DNA from 2 places in the Neobacillus sp. 114 genome. Region 2 is predicted to be linked to the other one. Evidence: riboswitches for the same ligand, from Rfam matches in the RefSeq annotation. Region 2 holds a riboswitch; the other holds the start of a gene.
What was found. Region 2 has a riboswitch for FMN ahead of ribE (riboflavin synthase). Riboswitches for the same ligand answer to the same signal wherever they lie in the genome.
Positions count from the first base shown of each region.

Region 1: linked by a shared signal. The riboswitch ahead of QNN06_RS22880 (ECF transporter S component) and the one ahead of ribE (riboflavin synthase) in region 2 are both predicted to bind FMN.

Region 1 is NZ_CP126144.1:4,679,701-4,684,909, reverse strand. Features, by position in the region: gene sigX (RNA polymerase sigma factor SigX) at 1-183, shown strand, start outside; gene QNN06_RS22890 (negative regulator of sigma-X activity) at 158-1,336, shown strand; gene QNN06_RS22885 (peptidoglycan DD-metalloendopeptidase family protein) at 1,506-2,255, shown strand; FMN riboswitch at 2,381-2,513, shown strand; gene QNN06_RS22880 (ECF transporter S component) at 2,681-3,244, shown strand; gene QNN06_RS22875 (ferredoxin) at 3,353-3,601, opposite strand; gene QNN06_RS22870 (YpbB family protein) at 3,849-4,895, shown strand; gene QNN06_RS22865 (RecQ family ATP-dependent DNA helicase) at 4,886-5,209, shown strand, end outside.
Region 2 is NZ_CP126144.1:2,640,643-2,645,851, reverse strand. Features, by position in the region: gene ribH (6,7-dimethyl-8-ribityllumazine synthase) at 1-183, opposite strand, end outside; gene QNN06_RS12995 (bifunctional 3,4-dihydroxy-2-butanone-4-phosphate synthase/GTP cyclohydrolase II) at 202-1,395, opposite strand; gene ribE (riboflavin synthase) at 1,433-2,092, opposite strand; FMN riboswitch at 2,242-2,389, opposite strand; gene QNN06_RS12985 (GyrI-like domain-containing protein) at 2,470-2,937, opposite strand; gene QNN06_RS12980 (oxidoreductase) at 3,127-3,966, opposite strand; gene QNN06_RS12975 (nuclease-related domain-containing protein) at 4,085-5,086, shown strand.

The DNA of each region.
Region 1 (5,209 bases), 2.0 Mb from region 2:
GCCGTCGTTATATTACGATTTATTCACGATTTGTCAATAGTGGAGACAGCAGAGGCTCTAGGGTGGACAGAAAGTAAAGTCAAAACGACCCAGCATCGCTCGTTGAAAGTTTTGAAGAAGCACATGGAAACATTTTACCGAAGGGAGGAGGGAAATATTGAGAAAGTCAGAGTGGAGCGATGAAGAGCTCGTAGAATTGTTAAAACAAATGCCTAAAATAAAAGACTATCGCCATCCTCGTGACATTTACCAAAACCTTTCACGTAAAAAACGGAAAACTGTTTCCTGGATCCTGCCGGGTATTGCCGCTGCAGCGGCACTATTTTTATTTTTTATTTTGGCTCCTAAGTTTATGGATACGAATCACTATTCAATCAACAATGCCAAACAAGAGTCAACAAAAGAAGCGAAAATTGCCAAAGATAATAGCGATGCGAGCGGTATGGCCAATCAGGAATCACAGGCGGATAAATACTCAACATTAAAGAAAGCCGAAGGGCAAAACGATTATGCTGGGAAAACAGCTGTTTATGATGATGAAATAAAAGGCGGCGTCGTGTTGACCTATTGGGTGCCCGATAATCAAGCTCAAAATCTGGTACCAGTATCAACTATAGTCAAAAATACCGAAGGAAAAGACTGGCTTACCTTATATAATGAACATATGGCAAACCTAAACGAATCGGAATGGGGCCTAAGTGAATTTTATCCGCTCCAGGCAACATTGCATTATGATAATGCTAATGAAACTGTTATTGTCGATGTACCTTCAGACCATCCATACCGCCAAGGGACTGCAACGGAACAAATTTTTCTCGGTGCATTAAAAAATGATATTTCTTCCAATAGCAGCGTCAAAACGATTAAGTTCACCACAAATGGCGAACCTGGAATCGAACTAAGCAATGACTTTTATGAAAAATTGACCATCACTGATGTGAAAAAACATGCTTACCTCTTTTACTATTCTAATGGCAGTGATGTTCCGTTCTTGGTGCCAACACTCGAATCATATAAGGATATTAAGGCTGCAATCGATGCGATGAAGTCAGGGATAGAGGAATATCAATTACAAAGATCTTTGTTGCCGAATTTGGCAATTCAGGATGTATCAGCAAATGATAACACGTTAACTATCACTTTTGCGAAAGATGCCAGTTTAGAAGATGAACGGTTGGCCGTCTGGTCGATGGAGGCCATCCTTTTAACAGCAAAAGAATTCGGATTTGAAAAAGTGGTTGTGAGCAATCCTCCAGCAGCAAATATTGGCCCGTTTGATTTAACAAAAGAAATCAAGGTGCCAGCTGCCCCAAATCTTCGGACAATCGAGAAATGATAAAAAAATCAACCAAAAAACGGTTGATTTTTTTATGCATAAAATAGCAATAGACTCCAAATTATAACAAATATGGTCAGGCCGTCCGATGCCACACCATATGTTCTAAACGCGAGTATAAGAACATATGGTGTGGTATGGACAAGATGTAAGGAGGATTAATAGTGAAATGCGTGACTATATAAAGAGGTTTTTTATTGCCATTATAATGGCGATTTGTGTAGGTTTGTTGTTTCTTGGAGGGAGACACTCGGAAGCTGCCGGATTGCCAGAGGCAAAAACGGAGAAGGAGAGATGGATTTGGCCGGCAGATGGCGTTATTTCTGATACATATGGGACAAGACAGGGCAAGCATAAAGGAATCGATATCGCCGGAACATATGGCACCCCGGTCTTGGCAGTTGAAGATGGGGCTGTGATTAAGTCTTATTATTCCAATACATATGGTCAGGTTGTATTTATCAAGCACCCAAGCAATTTCGTTACGGTTTATGCCCACTTAAGCAAACGGGCCGTTGTGCCTGGTCAAATGGTTAAGCGGGGGGAGACCATCGGAACAATGGGAAGGACCGGTCAGGCTACCGGCACCCATCTTCATTTTGAATCACACCAATTAGAATGGAGATATGACAAAAAATTTGCCATTAATCCGGAACTGCTATTAGGAGATGCTGATGTTGGCGAAGCGGTTCAGGGCGGAATTGCAGCCAGTGGCAAGGATGTTTTGGAGGTAAGTAGCCGTCCGCAAAATATTCCTGAACCCAGTGGGCCGCCGCTTGTAAACCAATATATTGTAATAAATGGTGACAACTTGTCCTCCATTGCCCAAAAGTTTAATTTGACAGTGGCCAGATTAAAAGAAATCAACAACCTTAACACAGATGTAATTAAGCCTAAGCAAATCTTGATTGTCCAGTAAATAAAAACTTTTTACCCCGCAGCCTATTGCTGCGGGTATTTTTATAAATATTTAAAGACCGGAAAAAATCTTTAACTTAACAAAGTGACTGATTTTCAGTATAATAAACTTATAATTTTATAACGATCTATCTTCGGGGCAGGGTGAAATTCCCGATCGGCGGTATTAGAGTATAACTCTTCAGCCCGCGAGCCTTATTAGGCAGGATTTGGTGTGATTCCAAAGCCGACAGTATAGTCTGGATGGGAGAAGATGGAGGTTCTGCAGGCATTCGAAAAATTTCCACGGATCGAATGTTTATTAAGCATACCTAAATTTACTCCCTCAAGCTTCAATCTTGAGGGAGTTTTATTTTGAGTGCCTATAAAAGCTGAATCTCTCTTCCTAACGTGATGGATCAAAAAGGAGAGAGGAAGATGAAGAAAATGAAGAACACAAAGGTAAGAGCAATGGTTTCAATCGGGATGCTGAGCAGCATCGCATATTTATTAATGTTTTTAAACTTTCCGCTGCCGATGTTCCCTAATTTTTTGTTTGTGGACTTTAGTGATATTCCTGCTTTGATTGCTGCGCTGATTTTCGGACCAGTGGCAGGAATTTTAGTAGAATTGTTTAAGAATATGCTAAATTATTTTGCAACAGGGAGCCCGACAGGCATTCCTGTTGGCCACCTTGCCAATTTCGCAGCTGGGATTGTGTTTATTCTGCCGACTTACTATGTGTATAATAAATTGAAATCAAAAAAGGGAATGACACTTGCCCTAGTAGCTGGAACTATTATCATGGCTGTTGTGATGAGCATCGCCAACTACTTTATCATTTTACCTGCCTATACGGCCTTAATGGGTTTCCCGGATATGCGGAACCTCGTCGTACCTGCGATTTTGCCTTTTAATATCTTAAAGGGCGTAATGATGTCGATCATTTTCATGCTTCTATTTATTCGGATGCAAGCATGGCTAAATAAATTTTCAGTAAAAAATGCTTAAAACGAACAGAGGCCGCAAAACCAGGGCCTCTGTTTTTTATCGAAAAAAATAACCCCCCGGCTTATAGTAGGCGGGGGGTAGCAGCTTAAGAATATCTTCAGTCAAAGATTATTCAAATTTAGTTGGGTTACCGTCGAATGGCTCATCAGCAACTTTAATAGAATCAGTTGGGCAGCCTTCGAAAGCGTCCATCATGTCATCGATTAAAACATCTGGAATTTCAACGATACCTTCGTTATCGTCAAGTGTTACGAATGCGATACCTTCATCATCGTAATCATAGATATCTGGTGCAGCAGCGCCGCATGCGCCACACGCGATGCAAGTTTCCTTGTCAACAATTGTGTACTTTGCCATGAAAAAAACCTCCCAGTAAAATAACAAGTAATATTCTTACTTATTTTCCGTTTGTGATGGAAAATACAATTCACATATCTATTGTAAAGCTGTATGAATAACTTTTCAATAGAAATTTGATTTTGGTACCTTTAGTCCCATTATTTCTTAAACTTCCACATTTTTGGACAACACAATACCTGTTTCATGTTAAAATATAATAAAATTTAACTGTTTTTGTCGAATTAGGATAAGTGGTGAGTCTAAAATGGAATGGGTAGAATCAGTTATTCTTTATTGTTTGAAAAAAATTAATAACGAAAGAACTATTTATTCTGTTTACCACATTTTAAAAGGAAAGAAATCGTCGCAAACCATTCAGGATATTCATTTATATTCGTTAAAAAGATTATTTGGAGTACTTGAACCGCTGGCAAGAGACTCCTTTGAAGAGATCATTCATTGTATGAGGGATAACGGGTGGATCATTGAGCAAGGTGAGCAAAAATACCTGCTCAGTTCTTCAGGTGAGCAGCGCTTGAAAAATATCGGTATTCCAATCTTTCTCAATGGCTGGCGTTATCACCATGTGACCACCATATTTTGGGAACGGCTCTCTTTATTAGTGCAGGTAGTATCTAACCTCATTAATCAGGAATCAAGCTATATACCGATTCAAAAAAATAAGAAGGTTCTGTTCTGGGTTAAAGCTGTTCTAAAAGAAAGCCATCTCTTAAGAAACGAAATTGGCGAAAAATTATATGAAGAATTGAATGAATGCTTCGAAGATGGGAAGGGAATTGATCCGTCTATGATTGTCTTCCGTTTAACTGGATTCCGGCAAATAGGATTAACCGCTCAGCAAGCATCCAAAAAAATGAATGTTAATGTTTACGAATATCATCTTACATTTACTAATACCCTACATTATTTGATTGAAAAAATAGAAACAAGGGGAGCTAATTTTCCGATATTAACCCATCTACTAAAGGGCTTGGAGCATGGGGATGAATTAACCATTACGGCGAGAAAAACATGGAAATTGCTATCGCAGGGGTATTCGATAGAGATGATAGCCAAAAACAGAAATTTAAAAACAAGCACAATAGAAGATCATTTAGTGGAATTTGCGTTGCAAATAGACCGGTTTTCAATTGATGCTTTTGTTGATAAAGAATTACAGCTGGAAATTTTGCAAATTGCCAATCAAGCCGCCACAAAGCAATTAAAATTAATAAAGGAAAAAGTCAGCCGTGCCAGTTATTTTCAAATTAGGTTAGTGCTGGCGAAGTATGGTGACCGGCAATGGAATTAGAAAATCTTTTAAAAAAACATTTTGGCTATTTATCGTTTAAAACAGGGCAAAAGGAAGCTATTTCGGCTATTTTAAATGGACAACATACCCTGGCCATGCTCCCGACTGGAACGGGCAAATCCCTATGCTACCAGCTTCCTGGTTATGTTTTTGATGGATCGATATTAATCGTTTCCCCGCTTCTATCCCTTATGCAAGATCAAGTGGAACAATTAGGCCGTTTGGGTGAGAAAAGGGTTGTTGCTTTAAACTCCTTTCTTTCCTTGGAGGAAAAAAATTATGTTCTAGACCGGCTGCAGGACTATAAGTTTATC
Region 2 (5,209 bases):
TGGAATCTCAAATGCGCCTGGAACCCACGCGACATCCACATCAGCCTCATTCACTCCATGGCGCTTTAAAGCATCCTGTGCGCCAGACAATAATTTGCTTGTAATAAATTCATTAAAACGTCCAACTACGATTCCGACTTTCAGTCCTGTACCAACTAAGTTTCCTTCAAAAATATGTCCCATTTCTATTCCTCCGTATTTTTAATAATGAAGCAGATGACCTAATTTATCATGTTTGGTTTTTAAATAGCTTTCGTTTTCGGGTCTCATTTCCATTTGCAGCGGTACCCGCTCGACGACTTCCAGGTCATAGCCCTTGAGGCCCTTAATTTTACGCGGATTATTCGTTAATAACATCATTTTTCTGATGCCAAGATCTCTTAAAATTTGTGCACCAATTCCGTAATCCCTTAAATCAGGCTTAAAGCCAAGTTTTTCATTTGCTTCTACCGTATCGTAGCCTTGTTCCTGAAGCTGATAGGCCTTCATTTTGTTAAGGAGGCCAATGCCTCTGCCTTCCTGGCGCATATACAACAGCACACCATTGCCGGCTTGTTCAATCTGCATCAGGGCGGCGTGGAGCTGCGGACCGCAGTCACAGCGGTAAGATCCAAAAACATCACCCGTTAAGCATTCCGAATGAACCCTGACCAGAATTGGCTTTTCCGGGTCAATTTCACCTTTAATGAGAGCAACATGCTCTTTGTCGTCTACCATATTTGAATACCCGATTGCTTTAAAATCGCCATATTCAGTCGGCAGCTTGATTTCAACTTCCCGCTTTACCAATTTATCCTTCTGATTTCGATATTCAATCAGATCTTTGATCGTAATCATTTTCAGGCCCAGCTTATCGGCGATTTTTCTAAGCTGCGGTACCCGGGCCATCGTCCCGTCTTCATTCATGATTTCACAAATGACGCCAGCTGGCTTGGCTCCAGATAGTTTTGCAAGATCTACTGCTGCTTCTGTGTGACCTGTTCTTCTAAGGACGCCGCCTTTTTTAGCAATAAGCGGAAAAACATGACCAGGTCGTTTAAAATCGGCAGCTTTTGACTGAGGGTTAATTAAATTCATGATTGTCGCGGACCGTTCAAAGGCCGAAATACCCGTTGTAGCATTTTTATGATCAATGCTGACTGTAAAAGCAGTCCCATGCGGGTCGGTATTGTTAGCTACCATCGGCATTAAATCCAGTTTTTTTGCTAATTCTTCCTCAATCGGAACACAGACAAGGCCTCTCCCATGCGTTACCATCAAATTGATAACCTCAGGAGTCGTTTTTTCAGCAAGCGCTATGAAATCTCCTTCATTTTCCCTGTCCTCATCGTCGCAAACAATGATAACCTTCCCTTGTTTCAATTCTTCGATTGCTTCTTCAATCCTGTCAAACATGCTGTATCACTCCTTTGTTCAGTTTTTTCATGCAATATTATAAAAATCCATTCGCTTCTAAAAATTGGGCCGTAATACCTGATTGGCCTTTAGGCTTCTGATTGTTCGAAAAATTATTCATAAAATGAGCGACATATTTGCCAATCATATCGCATTCTAAATTTACAATCTCACCCTGTCCTTTGATACCGACCACGGTTTCCGACATCGTATGGGGAATCAACGATAATGTAAACGAGTTTTCGGTCACTCCAAATACCGTTAAGCTTGTCCCATCCACTGTTATAGAGCCTTTATAAATGATGTATTTCAATATTTCCGGCTCGGCCTCAATTTCATAATACACAGCATTTTCAAGCGCATTTTTGCTTTTAATAACCCCGGTGCCATCGATATGCCCCGAAACAATATGACCGCCAAACCTTCCCCCGGCCGCCATTGCTCTCTCAAGATTTACTTTTGAGCCGCGCTTTAACGAATTTAAACTAGAGGCTTTAACCGTTTCCGGCATGACGTCGACCGTAAAGCGGGTTCCCGTAAAGGAGGTGACAGTTAAGCAAACCCCATTGACAGCAATACTGTCTCCAAGATGAACATCGGCAAGGATTTTTTTCGCTTCAATCGTCATCACAAATGAATTACCAGTCCGCTGTATAGCCGAAATTGTACCAATCTCTTCAATAATTCCGGTAAACATCCTTCTTTCTCCCTTCATTAGGTTTCCAGGGATAAAATATTCTTCTAAAAAGCAAAAAGACCCTGAGGTAACAACCTACAGGGCCTGTTTAAAGACAATAGAAAATTAAGGCTTAAAAAAGGCTAAATTTCTCCAATTTTAATCCTGCTATTTCCCTTCTCCCATCCAGACTTTAACTGTCGGCTCCGGAATTTCACCAGATCCACCGCTTAACAAAATTGTTAACCGGGTCACGGACTAAGAAGCATTCGCTTCATCACCGCCGGTAAGGACTTTCACCTTGCCCCGAAGGAATTACTGTTAAATTATTTTAATATTATTATACAGAAGTGCATCTGTAAAGGAAACCGTACTGCTTCATAAAAAATAAATGAGCTTTATTTATACACCATAACTGGCAAATAAATTTCAAAATGAAGATCACCGCTGGCATTTAGCGCTTTGTGCTCTTCCTTATAGATCTCTAAACTTAGTGCTTGATGATCTTGCTCATAGCCATATTCTTTCATCCACGTAAACAAAAGGTTATATGTATTTTCTACCTCTTCGGGTTTTCCTTTATGGGTTGTCACCACATAATTTTTACTTGGAATCGTAAAGCCAACCATTCCTTCCGGGATATCTGTAATTTTTTCAACGGGTGCTGTAACGTAATAGGTAAACTCCGTTTCCCGGCTATGAAACGGGGCAATTAGAACCGGTTCCTCTGTCTTAAAGGAAATTTCCTCTAAGCGTTGTTCAAATTCTGTAAATAGCTTGGGTATAGTGCTAGTTTGCGAATAACTTCCATTCCATGAAATTCCAACTACTCTCATTTCATTTTTTTCTACTACTTGAATATCCATGTTAACCCCCCTTTTTTCTATCTTATTTCTAATATTCTCACAATATCCTTAAATTCCTGCCAAAAAAATTCGACTTTTTCAAAAATTATTATTTTAAAAAAATCAAAAATGCAGCCAAAATGGTGGCTACACTTTATTTCTAAATGTTGGAATTAATTTCAAAAATATTCCACAAGAACTTCTTGAAATTTATCTCTTAGGTAGTTTGTTTAATAGAATACTCTCCCATCGGCTCCAGGGGATAAGATTTTTAATGAGGATAGCCGTTTTCACACCCTTACCAATAGGAAAACGTAGTGCTGGTTTTTGCATTTTGGCTATTACTGCGATTTTTTGGGCTACCTCCCGTGGGTCGCCAAACTTTTCTTCTCCGGATAGAATGTAATTTTCCATACCTTCCATTAGCCGGTAGTACGGTGAGTCGGGTTGGGAGCGGGTAAGTTGTTTTCCTGAAGACCAAATACTGGTCCTGTACGAACCAGGCTCTACCAAGATTACATCCACGCCAAATGGCTTCATTTCCAGGCGAAGGCATTCACTCCAGCCTTCGAGGGCGTGCTTTGATGCCACATATGGTGACATTCCTGGAAAGGCGACAACGCCACTGATGCTGCTAAGGTTAATGATTTTTCCATGGCGCTGCTGTCGCATATATGGCAAGATGGCTTTTGTAACTGCCATCACGCCAAAAACGTTTGTTTCAAATTGTTTGCGGTATTCCTCCATCGGGAGCTCCTCGACAAACCCGGCAGCAGCGTAGCCGGCGTTGTTGACGAGTACATCGATACGGCCTCGAGTTTCCGTTAGTTTGGCGAGTTGGTTGATTGAATCTTGTGAGGTAACGTCTAGTTGGTGGATGTATATTTTATCTTCAATGTTTTCTTTCTTGGCTTCTGAAAGAAGTCCGCCGCTTTTATCGGGATTCCTCATCGTCGCTATAACATGAAAACCCGACCGAGCAAGTTCCAGAGTGGTTAAAAGGCCGAATCCGCTTGAGGATCCTGTCACAATGGCAATTGGTTCGTTCATGTTAATCTCCTCCTTAAATAAAAGTGTAACAAAATTTTGACAAATCTCTGCAAAATCCAGCAGGAAATTTTCATCTTTTTTAGAAAAATTAACGGGAAATTAAAAAGGAGTGATGAAATTGATAATAAAACCACGCTTTATTCCACTGATTATTCTCATTTTGGAGGCACTACTAAGGCGTCTTCGAAAAACCCATCCAAAATGGCAGCTGATTGCAGATGAATTAGCCGGACGATGGGCCGGATACCGGGGTGAACAATCAATTGATTTCTACCTACACTCTCTTCCCGAAAAAGAATACCACATTTTCCACGATTTGAACCTTCCCGATGGAGAATACAACTGCCAAATTGATACCTTCCTGTTAACCTCAAAAAGCGGAATTATCATAGATGTAAAAAATAATAAAGGAAAGAACTTGATAGACACGGATTCAGAACAATTAATTCAAAAAGTAGATGGAGAAGAGATACCATATCCTTATCCAATCTTTCAAGTTGAAAGGCATCAAAGAGTCCTTAATAGTGTGCTAGCAGAAAACAATTTACCAACGTTACCCCTTGAATATTTAGTTGTTTTCAGTAATCCTAATGCCATTCTTTCCTTTGTCGGAAGAAATGGCTTAAAGGTTATGCAGCACATCTGCAAATCCCCTAGTATTCTTCATAAAATAGAGTTATTTGAGAATTTCCATAAACAAGAGAAACTTGATCCAAAAGAATTACGGAAGTTAGACAGGCTTTTGTTGAAGCTTAATACTATTCCAACAAAGCCCGTTCTAAAGAAATTTGATATAGTCCAAGGTGATTTGTTACCAGGGGTCCATTGTCCAAATTGTTTGCATTTACCAGTACAACGGAAAAACCAAAATTGGTATTGTCCTACTTGTGATACCTTTGTTCCCGATGCCCATCTTTACACTATACAGGATTATTTTTTATTGTATGGGCCGACTATTACCAATCAACAGTTTAGGGAGTTCGCGCAAATATCTTCGCCAGATTTAGCACGTAGATTACTTCATTCAGCAAATCTCAAATATGTGGGTGTAAACAAAGCGAGAGTCTATTTTCCTGTAGAAATTCCTTTTATTCAGCCAACAAATTTAAGGAAAAATTAGGACTTGGATGATTCGCTGATAAATTTGAAAATTCGCTGATATATTTAAAAATCCGCTGATATATCATTAGAATTCGCTGATAAAATCAAAAATCCGCTGATATATCATAAAAATTCGCTGATA